DNA from 3 places in the Hymenobacter radiodurans genome. Region 2 is predicted to be linked to each of the others. Evidence: riboswitches for the same ligand, from Rfam matches in the RefSeq annotation. Region 2 holds a riboswitch; each other region holds the start of a gene.

The links. Region 2 has a riboswitch for S-adenosylmethionine ahead of EPD59_RS22955 (ATP-grasp domain-containing protein). Riboswitches for the same ligand answer to the same signal wherever they lie in the genome.
Region 1: it holds a riboswitch for S-adenosylmethionine, as region 2 does, so the genes downstream of both, EPD59_RS03515 (O-acetylhomoserine aminocarboxypropyltransferase/cysteine synthase family protein) here and EPD59_RS22955 (ATP-grasp domain-containing protein) in region 2, are expected to answer to the same signal.
Region 3: it holds a riboswitch for S-adenosylmethionine, as region 2 does, so the genes downstream of both, EPD59_RS13635 (amino acid permease) here and EPD59_RS22955 (ATP-grasp domain-containing protein) in region 2, are expected to answer to the same signal.

Annotation. Positions count from the first base shown of each region.
Region 1 is NZ_CP037922.1:564,147-570,246, forward strand. It holds gene EPD59_RS03500 (DUF4292 domain-containing protein) at 1-249, shown strand, start outside; gene EPD59_RS03505 (murein hydrolase activator EnvC family protein) at 233-1,606, shown strand; gene EPD59_RS03510 (homoserine O-acetyltransferase family protein) at 1,693-2,721, opposite strand; gene EPD59_RS03515 (O-acetylhomoserine aminocarboxypropyltransferase/cysteine synthase family protein) at 2,990-4,375, opposite strand; SAM riboswitch class I at 4,751-4,865, opposite strand; gene EPD59_RS03520 (LysM peptidoglycan-binding domain-containing protein) at 5,053-5,346, opposite strand; gene EPD59_RS03525 (hypothetical protein) at 5,576-5,989, shown strand; gene EPD59_RS03530 (lysylphosphatidylglycerol synthase transmembrane domain-containing protein) at 6,048-6,100, opposite strand, start outside.
Region 2 is NZ_CP037922.1:4,460,630-4,466,729, reverse strand. It holds gene EPD59_RS20245 (molybdopterin molybdotransferase MoeA) at 1-821, shown strand, start outside; gene EPD59_RS20240 (LLM class flavin-dependent oxidoreductase) at 856-1,875, opposite strand; gene EPD59_RS22960 (hypothetical protein) at 2,033-2,278, opposite strand; gene EPD59_RS22955 (ATP-grasp domain-containing protein) at 2,242-2,853, opposite strand; SAM riboswitch class I at 3,243-3,334, opposite strand; gene EPD59_RS20230 (putative signal transducing protein) at 3,437-3,757, opposite strand; gene EPD59_RS24300 (MFS transporter small subunit) at 3,774-4,004, opposite strand; gene EPD59_RS22950 (MFS transporter) at 4,045-4,542, opposite strand; gene EPD59_RS22945 (MFS transporter) at 4,566-5,447, opposite strand; gene EPD59_RS20220 (N-acetylmuramoyl-L-alanine amidase) at 5,617-6,100, opposite strand, start outside.
Region 3 is NZ_CP037922.1:2,930,764-2,936,863, forward strand. It holds gene EPD59_RS13625 (lipopolysaccharide biosynthesis protein) at 1-74, shown strand, start outside; gene EPD59_RS13630 (CPBP family intramembrane glutamic endopeptidase) at 71-934, opposite strand; gene EPD59_RS13635 (amino acid permease) at 1,113-2,573, opposite strand; SAM riboswitch class I at 2,922-3,032, opposite strand; gene EPD59_RS13640 (EcsC family protein) at 3,127-3,876, opposite strand; gene EPD59_RS13645 (Gfo/Idh/MocA family protein) at 3,928-4,971, opposite strand; partial or broken gene EPD59_RS13650 (DegT/DnrJ/EryC1/StrS family aminotransferase) at 4,968-6,100, opposite strand, start outside.

The sequences.
Region 1 (6,100 bases), 830 kb from region 2:
TTGGGTAAACTCCAAAAGCTTAGCGTGCGTGATGAAGCCAGCAAAAATAATCTGTTGGTTGACTACTCTGACTTTCGTGCGCTAACCCCTACTAATCAGAGTTTTGCTCATAGTACGGTGCTTCAGGTGCAGCAGGCCAACGGTCAGAACAAGTCATCGGCTGCTATTAATTACCGCAACGTGGACGTGGACACCGAGCGGCTAGATTTCCCGTTCTCGGTACCTTCGGGCTATGTACGCAAAAAGTAAGCGCTGGCTATGCTGGTGGCTGATCGTATTAATGGTAGCGCAAGTAGCTCCATCAGTGGCTCAGCAGCGCAGTAAAAGCACGGCTACGCGCAAAGCCCCTGCCCGGAAAAGCACCACCAAGTCGAAAGCACAGCTGGAGCGCGAGCGCCTAGCTAACCTGCGCCGGATTCGGGAAGCCAGCCGCATTCTGAGTCAGACCCAGAAGCAGAAGGAAGCTTCTCTGGGCCAGCTGAACGCACTCAAAGAAAAGCTGGACGTACAGAAGGGCGTTATCCGCAATATTTCCTCGGAGCTGAAATACATTGAGTCGGATGTGCGGCAGACGGAAACCCAGGTGCAGCAAACGCAGCAAAGCCTGGAGCAGCTGAAGAGCGAATATGCTCGGCTAATTTATGCGTCTTCCAAAACGGCGAATAGCTATAACCGCCTGATGTTTTTGTTTGCGGCCGAGTCGTTCAATCAGCTCATGCTGCGCATGCGCTATGTTCGGCAATACTCGGAGGTGCGGAAGACCCAAGCGGCTCAGATTACGAGCGTGCAGCAGCGCCTCAATCGCCAACTGACGGGCCTGACGGAGAAGAAGCAGGAAAAGAGCAGCTTACTTACTACGCAGTTGGCGGAGAATCGTAACCTCAGTACTCTGAAGGTGCAACAGGACCAAGTGGTTACGAAGCTAAGTCGCCAAGAGGAAAACCTGCGCCAAGAGCTAGCCAATCGTCAGGAAGCCGTTAGAAAGCTTGATAACCTGATTGCGCAACGCGTGCGCGAAGAAATAGCCCGCGCCGCCCGGGTAGCGGCGGCCAAAGCAGCCGCCAAAGCGGCAGCCGAGCGTGCCGCCGCCGGTAGCAGCAGCCCTGGTAGCACAGCTCGTACGAGCCCGGCAGCCGAAGCCGCCGCTACCCGTGTCGACCGCATTACGCTCACGCCTGAGATTGCCAGCATTTCCTCTTCATTTGCCGAGAACAGGGGGCGCATGCTGTGGCCTGTAGCACGCGGATTTATCTCTCAACACTTCGGGCGCCACGCGCATCCAGTGCTCAAAAACGTAATTGTGGAGAACCGTGGCGTCGATATTCAGACGAGCGCCGGAGAAGCAGTGCGCGCTGTTTCGGCCGGTAAAGTGCTTACTGTTACTAGTATAGCAGGGATGAATAACATCGTAATGGTGCAGCACGGCGAATACTTCACGGTGTATGCCAAGCTACGCAGCGTAACGGTAAGTGAGGGTGACCAAGTGCAGGCCAAGCAGTCAATTGGTACCGTGTACACCAATTCGGAGGGCACATCAGAACTACAGTTTCAGGTGTGGCGCAACAGCTCCAACCTGAACCCCGAAAGCTGGCTGGGACAAAAGTAGAACCGGAAAGCGGGTGGTTAGCTGCTGGCTCAGTCGCCGTGTGTTGGTGTTTTTGCCCCCAGTAGCTAGTAAATGCCCCAGGCGCATTACTGCACAACCGTCTGCACGTAGAAGCGTTCGAGTAAGTGAGTGATTTGGGCGGTTTCGATCAGAAAGCCATCGTGGCCGTAACCAGAATCCATTTCGGCATAAACAGCACCAGGTATGTAGCGGGCTAGAAGCTGCTGCTCCGTGAGCGGAAATAACACATCCGATGTAATGCCGATGACCAGCGTACGAGCCCGTATTCGGCCCAGCGCGGCAGCCACCCCTCCGCGACTGCGGCCCACATTGTGCGAGTCCATGGCTCTGGACAGCGCCACGTAGGTATAGGCATTGAAGCGCGCCACCAGCTTGTCGCCTTGATACTGTTGATAGGAACTGGCCCGAAAATCAGTAATTTTATCTTCTTCGGGCTCGTGCTGCGTATTACCGTAGGCCTCGTAGCTGCGGTAGCTAAGAAGGGCCACAGCACGAGCCGCTTTTAAGCCAAACTGCCCCCCAGTCGGTGTAGCCGAGTGATAGGTAGGGTCGGCGAAGATGGCCAGGCGCTGCGCCTCATTGAAAGCAATACCCCAGGGCGAGTGCTGCGCATTGGTAGCCAGCACAACCAAATGCTCAAACACGGTGGGTTGCTGAATAGCCCACTCCAAGGCCTGCTGCCCACCCAATGAACCGCCAATCAGCGTGTGAATCTGACCTATGCCCAGATGCTGGCGCAACGCTTCGTGCCCCGCTACCATATCACGCACTGTAAGCAGTGGAAAAGTATGGTATGGTGGTTCCCCCGACTCGGTTGGCGTAAGCGGGCCGGTGGATCCGTAACAAGAGCCCACGATGTTAGCGCATACAATGAAGTGATTTGCCGGATCGAAGTGGCAATTATGACCAAATAAACCCGGCCACCAGCTAAGCACATCGGCGTTGGCCGTAAGCGCATGACACGCCCATACCACATTGTCGCGGGCGGCATTGAGCGTACCGTAGGTCTGGTAGGCTATCTGCACCCGAAGCAAAGTCGCACCACTTTCGAGCTGAAGCGGCGCTGGAAGAATAAAGGTCTGATAATCAGTCATGCGAGGCTAGCGAATTCAGAGCCTGGAGGGAATCATTGAGGCTGCCACTACAGCAGTTAGACTCGTGACAAATAGTAAAGCGGATTTTCAATAGCTCCCAAACCGAGTGAGGCTGCCCAATAAGTAAGCTGATTCGGGAGCTATTGAAGGATGGGCAAGGCGGTATCTTTCTTCCATTTCTGCCTTGTCACCCCGCCAAACCGTAGGACTTGTAAACGGAGCACTAGCCGCTGCAACGGCCTTGCTCAATATCTTCTGCTTGCAACAGCTAGACTTCCAGTACTACGGGATGCTCGATGGCTGGCTCCGGGATTGTATCACCTTCGGTTTGCTGACGCTGGGGGGCTTTTTCCGCTACCGCGTCGAAGGCATTTTGCAAGTCAGCTTTGATGTCTTCTATATGCTCCAGTCCAAGCGAAATGCGCAGCAAGGTGGGCGTCACGCCGGCTGCTATTTGCTCCTGATCAGAAAGCTGCTGGTGCGTAGTGGCGGCGGGCTGAATAATCAACGTTTTCGCATCGCCCACATTAGCCAAATGGCTCACCAGCTTTAGGTTGTCGATGAAGTGCGTGGCCGTATCCTTGGTGCCTTTAATGCTGAAAGTCAGAACGCCACCCGCGCCGCGCTTCAGATATTTCTGGGCTAGAGCGTTATAGCGGCTGCTTTTCAAACCCGGATAGTTTACGGCTTCTACCTGCTGATGCTGCTCTAGCCATTCGGCCAGCTTTTGCGCATTTTCCACCGTCCGATCTACGCGCAACGACAGAGTTTCAAGACCTTGCAGCAGCAGGAAAGAGTTGAAAGGACTGATGGCCGGACCAAAATCGCGCAGGCCTTCTACCCGCGCCCGAATGATAAAGGCGATGTTGCCAAATGGGCCGCCTTTGCCGAACACATCATTGAAAACCAGGCCGTGATAGCCTTCCGAGGGCTCCGTAAACTGCGGAAACTTGCCATTGCCGAAGTCATACTTACCGCCGTCGACAATCACGCCGCCTATGCTGGTGCCGTGGCCGCCAATCCATTTCGTGGCCGATTCTACTACGATGTGCGCGCCGTGCTCTAGGGGGCGAAACAGGTAGCCGCCCGCGCCAAACGTGTTATCGACAATAAGCGGCAGATCGTGTTTGTCAGCAATGGCCGCAATACGCTCAAAATCGGGAATACTGAAGCTGGGGTTGCCAATCGTTTCGAGATACAGCGCCTTAGTCTTGTCGTCGATCAGGGCCTCGAAGCTTTCAGGCGTGTCGCCATCGGCAAAGCGGGCTTCGATACCTAAGCGCTTGAAAGCGACCTTAAATTGGTTGTAAGTGCCACCGTAGAGGTGCTGGGTACTTACAAAGTTGTCGCCGGCCTGCAAAATGTTGTTCAGGGCCAGAAATTGGGCTGCTTGCCCCGAGCTGGTTGCCAATGCGGCCACACCACCTTCCAGCGCCGCTACGCGTTGCTCAAATACATCGGTGGTAGGGTTCATGAGGCGCGTATAAATGTTGCCGAACTCCTTGAGGGCAAACAAATTGGCACCATGCTCCGCGTTCTTAAACACGTAAGAAGTAGTCTGATGGATAGGAACGGCGCGCGAACCAGTAGTAGGATCGGGTTGCTGACCAGCGTGCAATTGCAGGGTTTCGAAGTGCAGGTTTTGTGTGGACATCTTAGTGCTGATTAGAGTTAGAGTGAAGTAGAAAGAGATGACAGAGCGCAGATAATCAGGCATATGGAACCGCAGGAAGGTGGAGCGCTGAACGTGATCCACAGCCGAAGCAGACGAAGCCAGACTAAGACCTAACGTGGTGGGGTAGAATGCCCACGGCGCAACACGGCCTTTAGGAATGATGGAAAGGGGAGGGGGCTAAACCGGAAACTGGATTAGCAGCAGCACGCGCAACAACAGCACATTCGCGTAGCCTCACAACTGCTAATGGCAGGGGCCAAAACGCGGAAACCCGCCAACCAACCAATGCGCAACGATGCGACCGGGGCAGACGGGTGAAGCAAAATGGAAAAAGCAGTGTTTTTCATGGCACTCAGCTTATATCTCCCGCGGGCAACATAGCCGAACGGGCAGGAATTGGCACCTTTCAAAACAATGAAGGTTGCCAGCGGGTCAGGGAGCCTGTTCTCTCGCCGCTTCTGTATAAAATCTGAAAAACTGTCTCGTCGATAACGAGAAGTACCGGACTGGTAACTGCAAATGTACAGTTCGAAATGAGAACGCCAAATGCACAGCAATATTTTTTACTCCGTGCTAACTCGCTGGCTAACAAATAAAAAAGCCCCCAGCAACTTGCTGGGGGCTTTTTTATTTGTTAGCTTTAGCTCAGGGTGTGCTTACGCTTGGGGTAAGGTCAATACCTGACCTACTTCGATATGATCGGGGTTTGAACCGATGGTTGACTTGTTGGCGTCATAAATCTGATGCCACTTGGCGGCATCACCGTAGTGCTTCTTCGCAATTTTAGAAAGTGAATCGCCGCTAACTACAGTGTATTGCGTGCCTTGGGCAGCAGTAGGAGCAGCGGGCTGGTTGGCGTTGCCAAAGAAGTCTGTATTAGCCTTCTGGTTGGGATTGGCAGCCGGCTGAGCAGGCTTTTCGTCGCCTTTATTGGTTAAGAAATCGAACATTCCCATAGTCGTGGTTGATTAAGGAGAAAGGAAGGCGCATGTGCTTGATAGCTATGCTGTCACGTCGTCTTACGCCCCTAGTGCAAATAAGTTGCAGCCGTCAAAAAAGCTCCACTGTTGCTAACTCTTTCCGGCGCGGCGCGTAAGAAGCGCAACATTGCTTTGCTGGAATATTGTACCAGATAAAGCCGCTCCTTTCCATTTTTAGTTAACCCTAAGGTCACTCCCTATGAAAACCATTGCACTTCCTTTCCGCTACTTGGCCAGCCTCATTATGCTGTTGACGCTGTTCACGGCTGCTTGTAGCCAGAAAGACAAAGTTGGCGAAACCAACATGCTGTATGGCACGGAAAGCAAAGTCTGGAAAACGGACAAAGAAACCACTGCCAGCGGCGACAAGGTGGCCCAAACTGATGCTGATAAGGATACCGAACTACGTTTCTACGCCAACGGTAACTTTAACATGACGTCGCCCCAGCAATCGTTGCAAGGCAAGTACACCTTCGACCAGCCCGGCAAAAAAATCACTCTTACCCCCGACGGTGGCACCACATCCATGACTTTCGACGTGGTGAACTTGACGGATGACAAAATCACGTTGCGCGGCGTAAACGGCGAGCAAATGATGCTTGAGTCTGAATAATTGAATTCGCTTTATTACAAAAAAGCCCCCAGCAATGCACTGGGGGCTTTTTTGTGTTCTATGAGTTCATGATTTCCTTCACCCGGTTTCGGCCGAAAACCCGCGCTATCC
Region 2 (6,100 bases):
TGGCTATCGTTAGCACTGGTGATGAGCTGGTGGACGTTGCTGAGCAGCCATTGCCCCACCAGATTCGCCGTTCCAACGCGGCCATGCTGCAAGCTGCTGCTCACGCTACTGGTGCAACGACCGAGGCGTTTCATTTCATCGACGACCAGGATGTTCTGCGCCAAGGGTTGCCCCAACTGCTCAGCGACTTCGATGCCGTAGTGCTCAGCGGTGGCGTCTCGAAAGGCCAGGCCGATTTTTTGCCGGGCGTGCTGCGCGAGCTGGGCGTGGAGCAGATTTTTCACGAAGTAGAGCAACGGCCGGGCAAGCCCTTTTGGTTTGGGTGGAAGCCGGGCGGTGCAGTTGTATTTGCCTTGCCGGGCAATCCGGTGTCGACCTTCGTGAATTTTTACCGCTACGTGCAGCCTTGGCTGCGCGCCTGTCAGGCAGCAGAAATGCCCCCCACACCCACTTCCGTAGCCGTGCTGGCTACCGATGTCAGCTTTCGTCCGCGCCTCACCCACTTCCTGCCCGTTCGCCTCGAACTGACTTCCGAAGGCCGCCTGCTGGCCCACCCGCAACGAGCCGGTGGCTCCGGCGATTTAGCCAGCCTGCTCCACTGCGATGGTTTCCTAGAATTGCCCCCGACCAAACCGAATTCCCCGCCGGCGAAGCGTGGCCACTTCTACGGTTTCGGAATTGAAGAAGCTGCTCAAGACCAAGTAGAACAAAGTAAAAAGGCGGTCATGCAGAGCAGAGCGAAGCATCTCGCGTGTTTAGTGGGAGTATTACTCCTGTGTCAGCACGCGAGATGCTTCGCTCTGCTCTGCATAACCGCCTAATAAATAGGTAATCAGCTTAGCGTGGTGGCCTCAATTAAACCAGCACATGAATTACCGATTCCGAGAATCGCTCCATTTCCTCTAGCTGCGGGCTGCACTGCAACAGAAAGAAATCTACACCCACGGCTTCGTAGGCACCGATGCGGTCCTGAATTTGGGCGGGTGTGCCGGTGAGGCCGGTGCGCAAGCCACGGTTCGATACCGAGTAATCATGCAGCGACACCTGCTGCTCCAGTTGTGTGCCGGCCAACCACTGCTGGTAGTTGCCGTAGCCTGCGGCGGAGGCTTGCACGTTGGTAATGCGGTCCAGCTCGCGCTTCACGTCCTGCTCATTATCGCGCACGATGCTGTAGCCGGCCACGCCAAACTTCATGGGGGGTAAATTCTTCTGCTCTCGACGCCTACGCATGTCGGCAATGCGCTGCCCGATCTGCTCCGGTGAGTCGCCGTGCATCACGTAGCCGTCGCACTGCGTCGAAATCAAGTCCTTCGCCGCTTCCGATTCGCCACCGGCGTACAGGAAGGGCTTCTTGGCGGGCTTGGGCTGCAATACGTTGTCCGTCAGCTGATAATACTTGCCATCGTAGGAGAAATGATCTTTCTCCCATACGTTGGTTACCACGTCCAGCCACTCTTTGGTGCGGGCGTAGCGGTCGTCGTGCTGCTCGAAGTGCAAGCCGTACTTGGTCGCCTCATCGCGCCACCACGACGATACCACGTTCAACGACAAGCGGCCCGGTGCAATCAGATCGATGTTGGCAGCCTGCTTGGCCAGCAAGGCGGGGTTGTGGAAAGTAGGTCGCACCGCCACCATAATTTCCAACTCTTTGGTCACCGCCGCCAGGGCTGCGGCCGTGCTCCACGCCTCTAGGGCTGGCTCTTCCTGACCTTTAATGTCATTCAGATACAGCTCCGCAATGAGGGTGAGGCTGTAGCCCCAGTCCTCGCTGCGCTGCGCCAACTGTTTTACGTAGTCCCACGACGTAGGCATTTGCTCGTCGGGAACGTTGCGGAGCCAACCGCCAAAAATGGGAAGCCAATACCCGAATTTCATATCGTAAGAGCGTTTGCGGTGGTTAATTCGAGTTGTTGCTCCAGGTAATCCACGAAGCGGGCGTAGGGGTCAAAACCAACCACATTGACGGCGTCGGCCACGAAGTTGGACAAGGCGTTGATGTCGTAGAACAGTGCCTCGCCCGTGCGGTCATCAATCAGATACTCAATGCCCCCACGTCAATTTTAGCGGCAGCTACGATGCGCTCCACGGCCTCAATTATCTCATCGGGCGGCGTAGTAGCTTCTACCTGAATGCCTTTCTTGGGCGCTTCCGTCAGGCAGAAGTCGCCGGCCGTAGGCTCGTCCGGAATCTGGCAGATTTCGGCGGGGCAGAGATTGAAGCTCTCGCCAGTAGTGAACACCTTCATGGCGTACAAAAACTTGCCATCCAGCGTCTCCACGCGGGTAATATGCCCCCACGCGGCGTCACGTACTCCTGCACCAGCGCCGTCTGGTCGATACCCAAGTCAATTTGATTGGCGTCCACGGCCGCTTGCAGGCCTTCCGGCGTGTCGAAGCGAATGATGCCCGCGCCGCTGCCACCGATGTTCACTTTCACCACAATCGGGAAGCGCAGCTGCTTGGCCGCGTCCACGGCCCGCGAGGCGTGGTTTATCACAAACGACTTGGGGTAGTTCAGGCCCAACGACTCGAACAGCGAGAGTTGACGGGCTTTATTCGTCTCAATAGCCGTAGCGGCCGAGCCGTTGATGATACGCACGCCGAGCCGCTCCAAGTGAGTAGCAAAGCCAGCGGTGTGAAAAATGCCTTGTCCGTGTCCGCGCAGGTAGGCCGAAGAACTCATCCGATTCACCACCAAGCTATAGCGGCTTTCCTTTTCAGAAGGGTCAAACAGATGATGAGCGGCGTCAATCTTTTCGTAGGGCAAACCCCGGCGGTCCAGCTCCGCAAACAGCGGCTTAAACCATTCGGGGTGCTCATAATAAATGCCAATAGGCTTCTGTAAATCAGACATGTTAGGTGGTATAGTAAGAAAGTGAAAGCACTGGAAATAGGCGCGTTGCCAACGGGAGCAAAAGCTGGGGGGCTTTTTTCTGCTTGGACCAAGCCGAATAAGTTGGGGCGCCGCGGGGCCTTAGCTGGCACGAACTGCATTAGCCAGTCTGGGTGCTCGAGGAGGGCGGCCACAAGGTGGAGCCACGAAAGCAGAAAACACCAACCAGCCGCTGAAAACGCGTCAGGCTAGGTTACTGGTAGGAAAGGGAAGAGGGAAAATCAACAACAACCTTGTCCTACCGAGCCCATACAACAGCAGGCCAGCGCAGACTGTGCGCGACAAAGCTGTTGCGTAGCAACGAGGGGTAGAGAGAAAGCGGAGGTGTTGAAAAGATCCACGGTAACTTGTTTTTATATGGTCAGGACTTGGCACCGTTCCACGGGGAGCGGGGGTTGCCGGCGCTTCACGGAGCCTGTCTCTCTGCGCCTCTGTATAAAAACAATCCTTTGATGGGAAAGAATTGGTGGTACAAATGTACCAACTCGCTTCCTAATATTCCAAATCTGGGGTGCGCACTATTGAAACGCGACGTGTTGCGCTGCTACGAAAGCAGCCACGTCCGAAGCCGAGTAAGCAAACTGCCGGATGAATCGGAGGCCGGTTGAGCCGCGTCTGGCTCATCATCGGGTACGGCTGTCATCAGAGCGCTGTGGTCGGCTAGAACCTGCTGCGCGGCCTCCAAATCCTGCTGGCGCACGTGCAGCCGTACTCCGCCCGAAATAGGCCCGTACGGCCGATTCTCATTGCTTATGAAGCAGGCAATACCAGCCGCTTCGAGCTGGTTCTTGGCCAGGTGCGCTGATATGGAGTTGGCAAACGATTCTAGCAGGACAACTGTGCCGTCGGTTGGCTCGATGAACATAGGATATAAATTTCAGCTAAAACACGAGAAGCACCCCATTAGGTGCTTCTCGTGGTAAAAAGTATATGCAGGCTTCACAACTGAAGCGGCTTGCTGACTTATTTGAACAAGTCCAAAGCTTTAATAAACGTTTGGGACACCCCCAGGCGAGCGGCACACCGACATACAGCCATGCCAGCGCTGTTTTTAAACCCGAGGATGGTGCATTATCGGCCTCTGGAATGGTGGGATTTATTCTATTTTCCATGTGAAGGATGTTTACAATTGAGTACTTAAACCAGCACGCACTAAGCAGCTACTTTCTTGGGAGTAGCTTCTTTGTAGTGGTATTTCTCGTTCACGGCCGTCACGAGCATGTTGGCAATCAGGCCAACTACCAGTACGCCGGCCATCACATAAAACACCGTCTGGTATGCCTCCGCGCCGGTCAGGCCTTTATCTTTCTGACTTTGGTGCAAGTAGTTCACAATCAGAGGCCCCAGAATACCAGCCGTAGACCAAGCCGTGAGCAGGCGCCCATGAATAGCGCCTACTTGCATCGTGCCGAACAAGTCGCGCAGGTAAGCCGGAACGGTAGCAAATCCGCCTCCATACATGCTCAGAATCACGCAGCACACGATGACGAACAACGCCAGTGAGTGATTGGCCGCCAGCGTGGGCACTAATGCATAGAGCGCAATGCCCAAGCCAAAGTAAATCATGTAGGTAGGCTTGCGGCCCATCTTATCCGAGGCCGACGACCAAAAAAAGCGCCCTAGCAAATTGAATAAGCTCAGCAGACCCACAAAGCCAGCAGCCGCGGCCGCCGTTACGCCCAGGCCTGTCCCATAGAGGTATCAGAAAAAGTTTCCTGAATAAGCGGTGAGGCTGTTTCGAGCACACCAATACCCGCTGTCACATTCGTGAGCAATACCACCCATAGAAGCCAAAACTGCGGGGTTTTAATAGCCGTATCGGCATCCACGTTGGCCGTCGTAATAAGGGTTGACTGTTGGGTGTTGGGCACGTAGCCTTCCGGTTTCCAGCCTTCGGCGGGTACCCGAATGGTGAATACCCCAAACATCATGAATATCAGGTAAATAGCACCCATCGTGAGCATGGTAGGCGCTACGCCCATAGGAGCCGAATCTTTGAAATAAGCCATCAAGGCGACGGCCAGCGGCGAGCCAATCATGGCGCCTCCGCCAAAGCCCATAATAGCCATACCCGTCGCTACGCCCGGCCTATCTGGGAACCACTTGATAAGCGTGCTCACCGGCGAAATGTACCCAATGCCTAGCCCAATACCGCCCACAAAGCCATAGCCGAAGTACACAAGCCAGATGTTGTGCATGGATACGCCCAGTGCCGAGATAAAAAAGCCCCCCGCAAAGCATAGAGCCGAAGCCAGCATTGCTTTGCGCGGTCCAACCCGTTCGAGCCATTTACCAAATACCGCCGCCGACAAACCCAAGAGCACAATGGCAATGGAGAAGATAACAGCCAACTGACCGGGCGTCCAGTCGGTAGGAGCGGGCGCGTTCACATCACCGCTGATGAGGGCTCCCATAGGCTTTTTGAATACGCTGAACGCGTAAGCCTGACCAATGGCAAGGTGAATGGCCAATGCGGCCGGCGGAATCAGCCAGCGGTTGAAACCCGGCCCGGCAATGGTACGGCTGCGATCCAGCCATGAGGTAGAGGTTGCCATGCAGTAGAAAAAGAGTGGTGGGAAATAGGTGAACGGGAGAGCGCTAGGATATGCTGAGGCAGCAAAGGCGCCTCTTGCATTGAGAATCAGGAAGGTAGAAGCTTTTGTTTCAGATTATCAACCTGAAAGCTATAAATGTTGCTAAATAGCTATAGCTAGTAGCCGTAGCTTACTGCTCGGCGGGTTTCCGACCTAGCCAGCCGCGTAGGCCCGGCTGCCGACTGCCCCTTAGAAATCTTCCTAGTCCGCGAACCATCCGCTCGGCCATTTGCTCTTGAAAAGCAGGCGAGGCCAGCAGGCGTTCATCGTCAGGATTCGAGACGAAAGCCGTTTCTACCAGCGCATTGGGGTATTCGGTAGGACCATTCAGCCCGAAGTTGAAGCTGCCTACGTTGCCAAACCCGGGCAAGCCCGTCGCCAGCATTTCAGTGTACAGCGCAGCTGATAAAGGCCGGAACGCCACGTAGCGATAGTAGGTGCTGGTGCCGCGTACCGTTTTATTGCCGGAGGAGTTGACGTGAATACTGACCAGCAAATCTGGATTAGCTTGGCGTAAACGCAGAATTCGGTCGCTGTTGTCTACGCTTACATCGGCATCGCGCGTCATCAGCACGCGGGCTCCTTTGCGTTCCAGCGCACGCTGCAGGCGTTGG
Region 3 (6,100 bases), 1.5 Mb from region 2:
TTTTGTTGCTGACGCGGGCTGTACCAGAGGTTAGTAACCTGTGGCAGCAGGTGCGCCGACGGGCCCATTTTTAAAGCTCTAGGCTGTCTATCGACGCATCTCTCATAGCAACGCTCTGCTGCGTGGCCCGCCAGATAAGCCAGGTTCCGCCAGCGAAAATGACGGCCGCTATGACTATCATTAGAAGTAGTGTCGAGCCACCGGGTAATAGGGCGATTGGGTCTTCTACATTCTGCCACTTCGGATTTTGCAAAGCCTTCCAAGCCACGGCATTGTTCAGAAAATGCACCACGATGCACGCCGCCAATGAGTGCGTGCGGTAGTACAGCCAACCCAAAAAGAGCCCTAACAGAAACGCCGATACAACCTGAGCCGGATTCAAGTGGATAATCCCGAATAATAAACTGGACTGTACTATGGCTTTGCGGGGACTGTAGTTTTTGAGTAGCCCCGGCAGAAGCAAGCCCCGAAAGAGTAGCTCTTCTAGAATGGGAGCCGAGATGCAAATAACAAAAAACGATAGCCCAGGAAATGCATTTAGCTTCTGCATAGAATCGCTCATCCAGTTGGGCAGATGCAGGAACACAACCAACGTGCGCAAGGCCATCTGCGCGAACACCAGTAGCGGCAGCAATAGGTACACCAACGGAATTTCGCGCGACGCCAGCAGCCGAATCGGCTGACGGCGCACCGCCGGAATTTTCCAGAGCAGAAATACGATGATCAGAGCCTTAGCCAAATCACTGGCTACCACAGTCACAATGATGGATTGCGCGTGGGTTGTAAAGCGAAGGAAGGGAATGGACAGAAATCCTAGGACGAGTGCCAGTAGCATAAACCAGCCGAGCGCGCCCCAACTTTCCTTCACGGTTGGGTACGCAGCAGGTTGATTTATAGAAGCTTGGATTTCAGATTCGGGTAACGTTTCGATCATCGGATAGCTATAGAAAAGATAGATGCTTAAAGCTACCTAAAACTGCTTCATTGCTGTGTTACTTCGCTCGAATCAGGTTTTAAAAATTCGGTATTGCTGTCGGAAGGCATCCGTTTATCAGGCATAAAAAAGCCCCCGCTATGATGATGCAGGGGGTTTTTTTGGGGAGTGTAATTCGTTAAGCCTTCACTTGGGCTTGTTCCTGTGCTAGTCGCAGTTTGCTGTGCTTTTTACCATAGAGGTAATAAATCACTAGTCCGGCTGCCAGCCACACAATGAGGCGCAACCAGGTATCCCAGGGGAGCGAAAACATCATCAGTAAGCAGGTCAGGATGCCCATAATGGGCACCAGCGGCACCCACGGCGTGCGAAAAGCGCGGGGCGCATCGGGCTGCTGCTTGCGCATAATGAGTACGCCGAGGCACACCATCACGAAGGCCAGCAGCGTACCAATACTGGTCATTTCGCCTACTACCTGAATGGGCACCAAGCCTGCGAAAGCGCTGATTAGGGCGGCCAACAAGATGTTTGATTTGTAAGGCGTCTGGAAGCGAGGGTGAATTTCGGAGAAGATCTTGGGCAACAGTCCGTCGCGCGACATGGAGAAAAACACCCGCGACTGCCCCAGCAAATCCACCAGAATGACGGAGGTGTAGCCAATCAGGATGGCGATAATAATGGCTTGACTCAGCCAGGCATACGGCGTTTTCTCGATGGCGATGGCTACCGGCGCGGCGCTATTTTTGAACTCTGTGTAGTTGGCCAGGCCCGTCATTACGTGCCCAAACAACACGAACAGAATAGTACACACGACCAGCGAGCCGATGATGCCGATAGGCATATCACGCTGGGGTTTTTTTGCTTCCTGCGCCATCGTGGCCACAATATCAAAGCCGATGAAGACGAAGAAGATAACACCGGCTCCGCGCAGAATGCCGCTCAAGCCAAACTCACCAAACGTGCCCGTATTGGCCGGGATATAGGGCTGATAATTAGCCGGATCGATGTATTGCCAACCCAACGCAATAAACACCAGCACTACCGATACCTTCAGGGCCACAATGGTTGCGTTAACCCAGGCCGAGCCCTGCGTACCCCGAATCACGATGGCTGTGATGGCCAGCACGATCAGAATAGCGGGCAGATTGACGAACCCGTGCACCACCGAGCCATCGGCCAAAGTAGACGTCTCGAAGGGCGACATAACCAGCTGAGCGGGAATATGCAGGTCGTATTTGGCCAAAAACCGCGTCAGGTACTGCGACCAGCTGATGGCTACGGCCGCGGCGCCCACGGAATATTCGAGCACCAAATCCCAGCCAATAATCCAGGCAAACAGCTCACCTAGCGTAGCGTAGGAATAGGTATAGGCGGAGCCAGCGACGGGTACCATAGACGCAAACTCCGCGTAGCACAGGGCCGAAAAGGCACAGCCAACGGCTGCTACCAAAAATGAAAGCGTAACGGCTGGTCCGGTATGATTGGCGGCCGCTATACCAGTAAGGGAAAAGAGTCCCGCCCCAATGATAACCCCTACCCCAATGGCGACAAGGTTGAAGGCACTCAGACTGCGCTTGAGGGTGTGAGTGCCGGTTTCGGCCGCCTCTTGTCGCAGCAATTCCAGTGACTTTTTGAGCATAAAATGTAGCACGAAGCCGCGCCTCGTGGTGGATAAAAAGAATGGAGATAAGAGAAAGAATATCCGCCTGTAAAGCAGACAGATCACAAAGCTGACGCCGTTGCTACGGCTTCGGCAAAATGGGCAACTACCTGATCTACAGCCAATGCAAAGGCTGAATCAGAGCAGAAATGCCCCCAGCGGCTACTTACAGCTGCAGATTGGCAAAGCCAGGAAGATGAGAGAATGTTCGAACGCTCAACAACAGCAACAACCCATACCCAAACAAGCAGCCCAACTCAGCGTGTGGAGCGGCAGGGTGGCGAAGGAAAATAGAGCAGGTTGCAGCTGAATGTTCACGGCAATTTGTTTTTATATAGCCAGTCGATACTTGCGCTGACCTCGGTTGGCACCGTTCCAGTTGTGCTGGGGGTTGCCGGCGTTTCATTGAGCCTTTCTCTCCACGCCTCGGTATAAAAACAATCCTTTGATCAGAAAGAATTGGGGTCGCAAAGGTAGACTACCGGCATGCGTACTTGCAAATGCGGCTATTCTTTCTCTTTTACCGTGTGGCTTAGCCGGCGCTGGGGGGCAACATAGTACCCTTCGGCTCAAGATGGCGCATGCGGTAACAGTTCATGGCCGTTTCGCCGAGTTGCTCGATGAGGCGGTAGTTGGCCACCGCTCCCACCGCTGCTCCAATTACGGGCACCAGCTGGGCCAGCTTCGCCAAGTCGATGTAGTCGCGGTACTCTTGCTGAAAGGTGCGCCAATCAAACTCATTTACATCGGTGGGCAGCGTGTGGCGGTAGCTGTCCCAGTCGGCAATGCGACGATACACCTCATTGCGGGTGTGCTGACTGGAAAAGGCCAGCTGAAAAATGTACAGTAGATAGAGCCGCTCAGTATAATCGCGCACGTCGTGGCCGTAGAGGGCGGCTACGTCGAAGAGCAGCTTAAGCTTGAGGCCCAGCAGCAGCGGAAAATCGGCCAGGCCCAGCAAAAAGCCCCCCGCCCCCGTCACGGCGCCTTCGGCCGACGCGGTGTTGCGGTAGTAACGGATGCGGGTGCGCACCGCCGTTTCCCGTTCCGCCCACGGCGCCTCCAGCAGCGGCTGGCGCGTAGTGTGCATCGACCCAAACAACACCCCGCGCACCATCTGCCGAATAGCCGTGGTAATGGCCTCATGCACCCGCTCGGGCAGAAACGCATTCAACCGAATCTGTACCCGGCGCGTGAAGCGGTTCAGCAGCGTCGGTGACTTCTGCATGCGCTGTTGCCAGGCGCGGAGTTCAGTGAGGGCTTGTTCGTCGGGGCAGTTCATGTAAGTAGTTACGTAAAACTGATAAGTAGTTTTTACCTACGCTTCTCCACGTTACTTTAAGCCATAAATCCGCTCAATAATCTCCACCACTTTCACTCCTTCCCGAGCATTCGTTTCACATAAATCGCCGCTTTTAACTGCCTCAACCACCTCTTCTATCGCCTGCACATGATTGGCGGCGCTGCCTTGGTAGAAACCGTAGTGATTGGCGGGATTGGTCGGCAGAAGCGGCGGGCATTCGTAGTCGCGGATGTGGCAGTGCTCCACTTTATCCATGTATTGCCCACCGATGCGCAGACTGCCGTGCTCGCCGATGACGGTGAGGCTGCTTTCGAGGTTGCGGTCCCAGACGGCGGTGCTGTAATGCAGAGTGCCAGTACCGCCGCGTACGAGGTCAAAAGTCACGAGGCCGCTATCCTCAAACTCGGTAAGGTGCTGGTGGTTGAAGTCATGGAAACGGGCTTGCACATTAGTTACGTCGCCGAAAACCCAGTAGAGCAGATCGATGAAGTGGCTGAACTGAGTGAAGAGCGTACCGCCGTCCTGAGCGTGGGTGCCGTGCCAGCTGCCGGGGCGGTAGTAGCGGGCATCGCGGTTCCAGAAACAGTTTATCTGGACCATAAAAATGCTCCCCAGTCGGTTTTCCTCAATTACTTGCTTCAGCCAAACGGCCGGCGGTGAGTAGCGATTCTGCATTACTCCAAATACCAACCGGCCCGCCTGCGAGGCCGTAGCCACAACTTGTTCCGCATCGGCGGTGCGCAGGGCTAGCGGCTTTTCTACCAACACATGTAGCCCGTGGCGTAAGCCGGCAATTGCCTGGGGCGCGTGCAGATGATTGGGCGTGGCTACCGTAAGGACATCAGCGGCGGGACCATGGGCGAGATATTCTTCAAGAGACGTGAAGAAAGGAATCCCCACAAATTCGGCGGACAGCTCCAATTCTAGCTCAGCCCTGATATCGATTAAGGCTACAAGCTTGGCACCCGGCTGACGCTGCACCAGCGCCGCGTGGCGACGACCAATGTGGCCCACACCACAAATAGCAAAGCTTACCTCGGGCTGCTCGGCTCCGGAGTGTAACGGTATACTCATGCAGCAGAGCGGGTTAAAGCAAAAAACGCCCGGATAGTCGTAATGATATAGTCTTGTTGCGCCTCAGTGAGCATCGGATGAATGGGTAGCGACAGCACCGTACGGCACAGCTGCTCAGCTACCGGGAATTGCCCAGCAGAGTAGCCAAGGTAGGCATAGGCAGGCTGCAAGTGCACAGGCACCGGATAATACACCATGCTCGGCACGCCACGCTGCGCCAGGTATTCCTGAAGTTGGTCGCGCTGGGGGCTTTTTCCAGAGTTAAGGTGTACTGATGAAACACATGACTGCTGTTAGCGTCGCGGTGTGGAACACGGAGACCCGAAATGTCCCCCAGCGCGGCATCGTAATAATCGGCGATGCGCTGGCGGGTAGCGGTCCAGGTGGGCAGGTGTGGCAGCTTCACGCGCAGCAACGCAGCTTGCACGGTGTCGAGGCGAGAGTTAAGGCCGATGTGCTGGTGATGGTACTTGCGGGTTTGGCCGTGGTTGGCAAGCTGACGCAAGTAAGTCGCGCGGTCAGCATCTCGGGTAAAAAGAGCACCACCATCGCCAAAGGCACCGAGGTTTTTCGCTGGAAAGAAGGATGTCGTTCCCACCTCGCCTACCGTACCAGCGTAAGCTTGCTGGCCATCGGCAAACAGATGGGTAGCGCCAATAGCTTGGGCATTATCTTCAATCAGCGGAATGGCATGTCTGGTTGCAATCTGTTTCAACGCCTCTAAATCAGCGCATTGCCCAAACAGATGCACTGCCAGTATTGCCCCCGTGCGCGGTGTAACGGCGGCCTCCACCGCTGCTGGATCGAGGCAGAAAGTAGTAGGCATTACATCGACAAAAACCGGACGCAAGCCTAGCACAGCAGCAGCTTCAGCGGTAGCTACGTAGGTAAAAGCGGGCAGAATAATTTCAGCCCCGGGGGGCAAATTCAGACTCATCAGCGCCAGTTGGAGCGCGTCGGTACCATTGGCGCAAGGTATTACGTGGGGGCCACCAAGGGTAGCGCTTAATTCTTCGGCAAACGCAGCCACGGCCGGACCATTGATGAACTCTGCTTCCCGAAGCACTGTACTCAGCGCCTCGTCGAGGGTGGGCTGAAGGAGGGCGTGCTGAGCCGCCAGATCCAACAT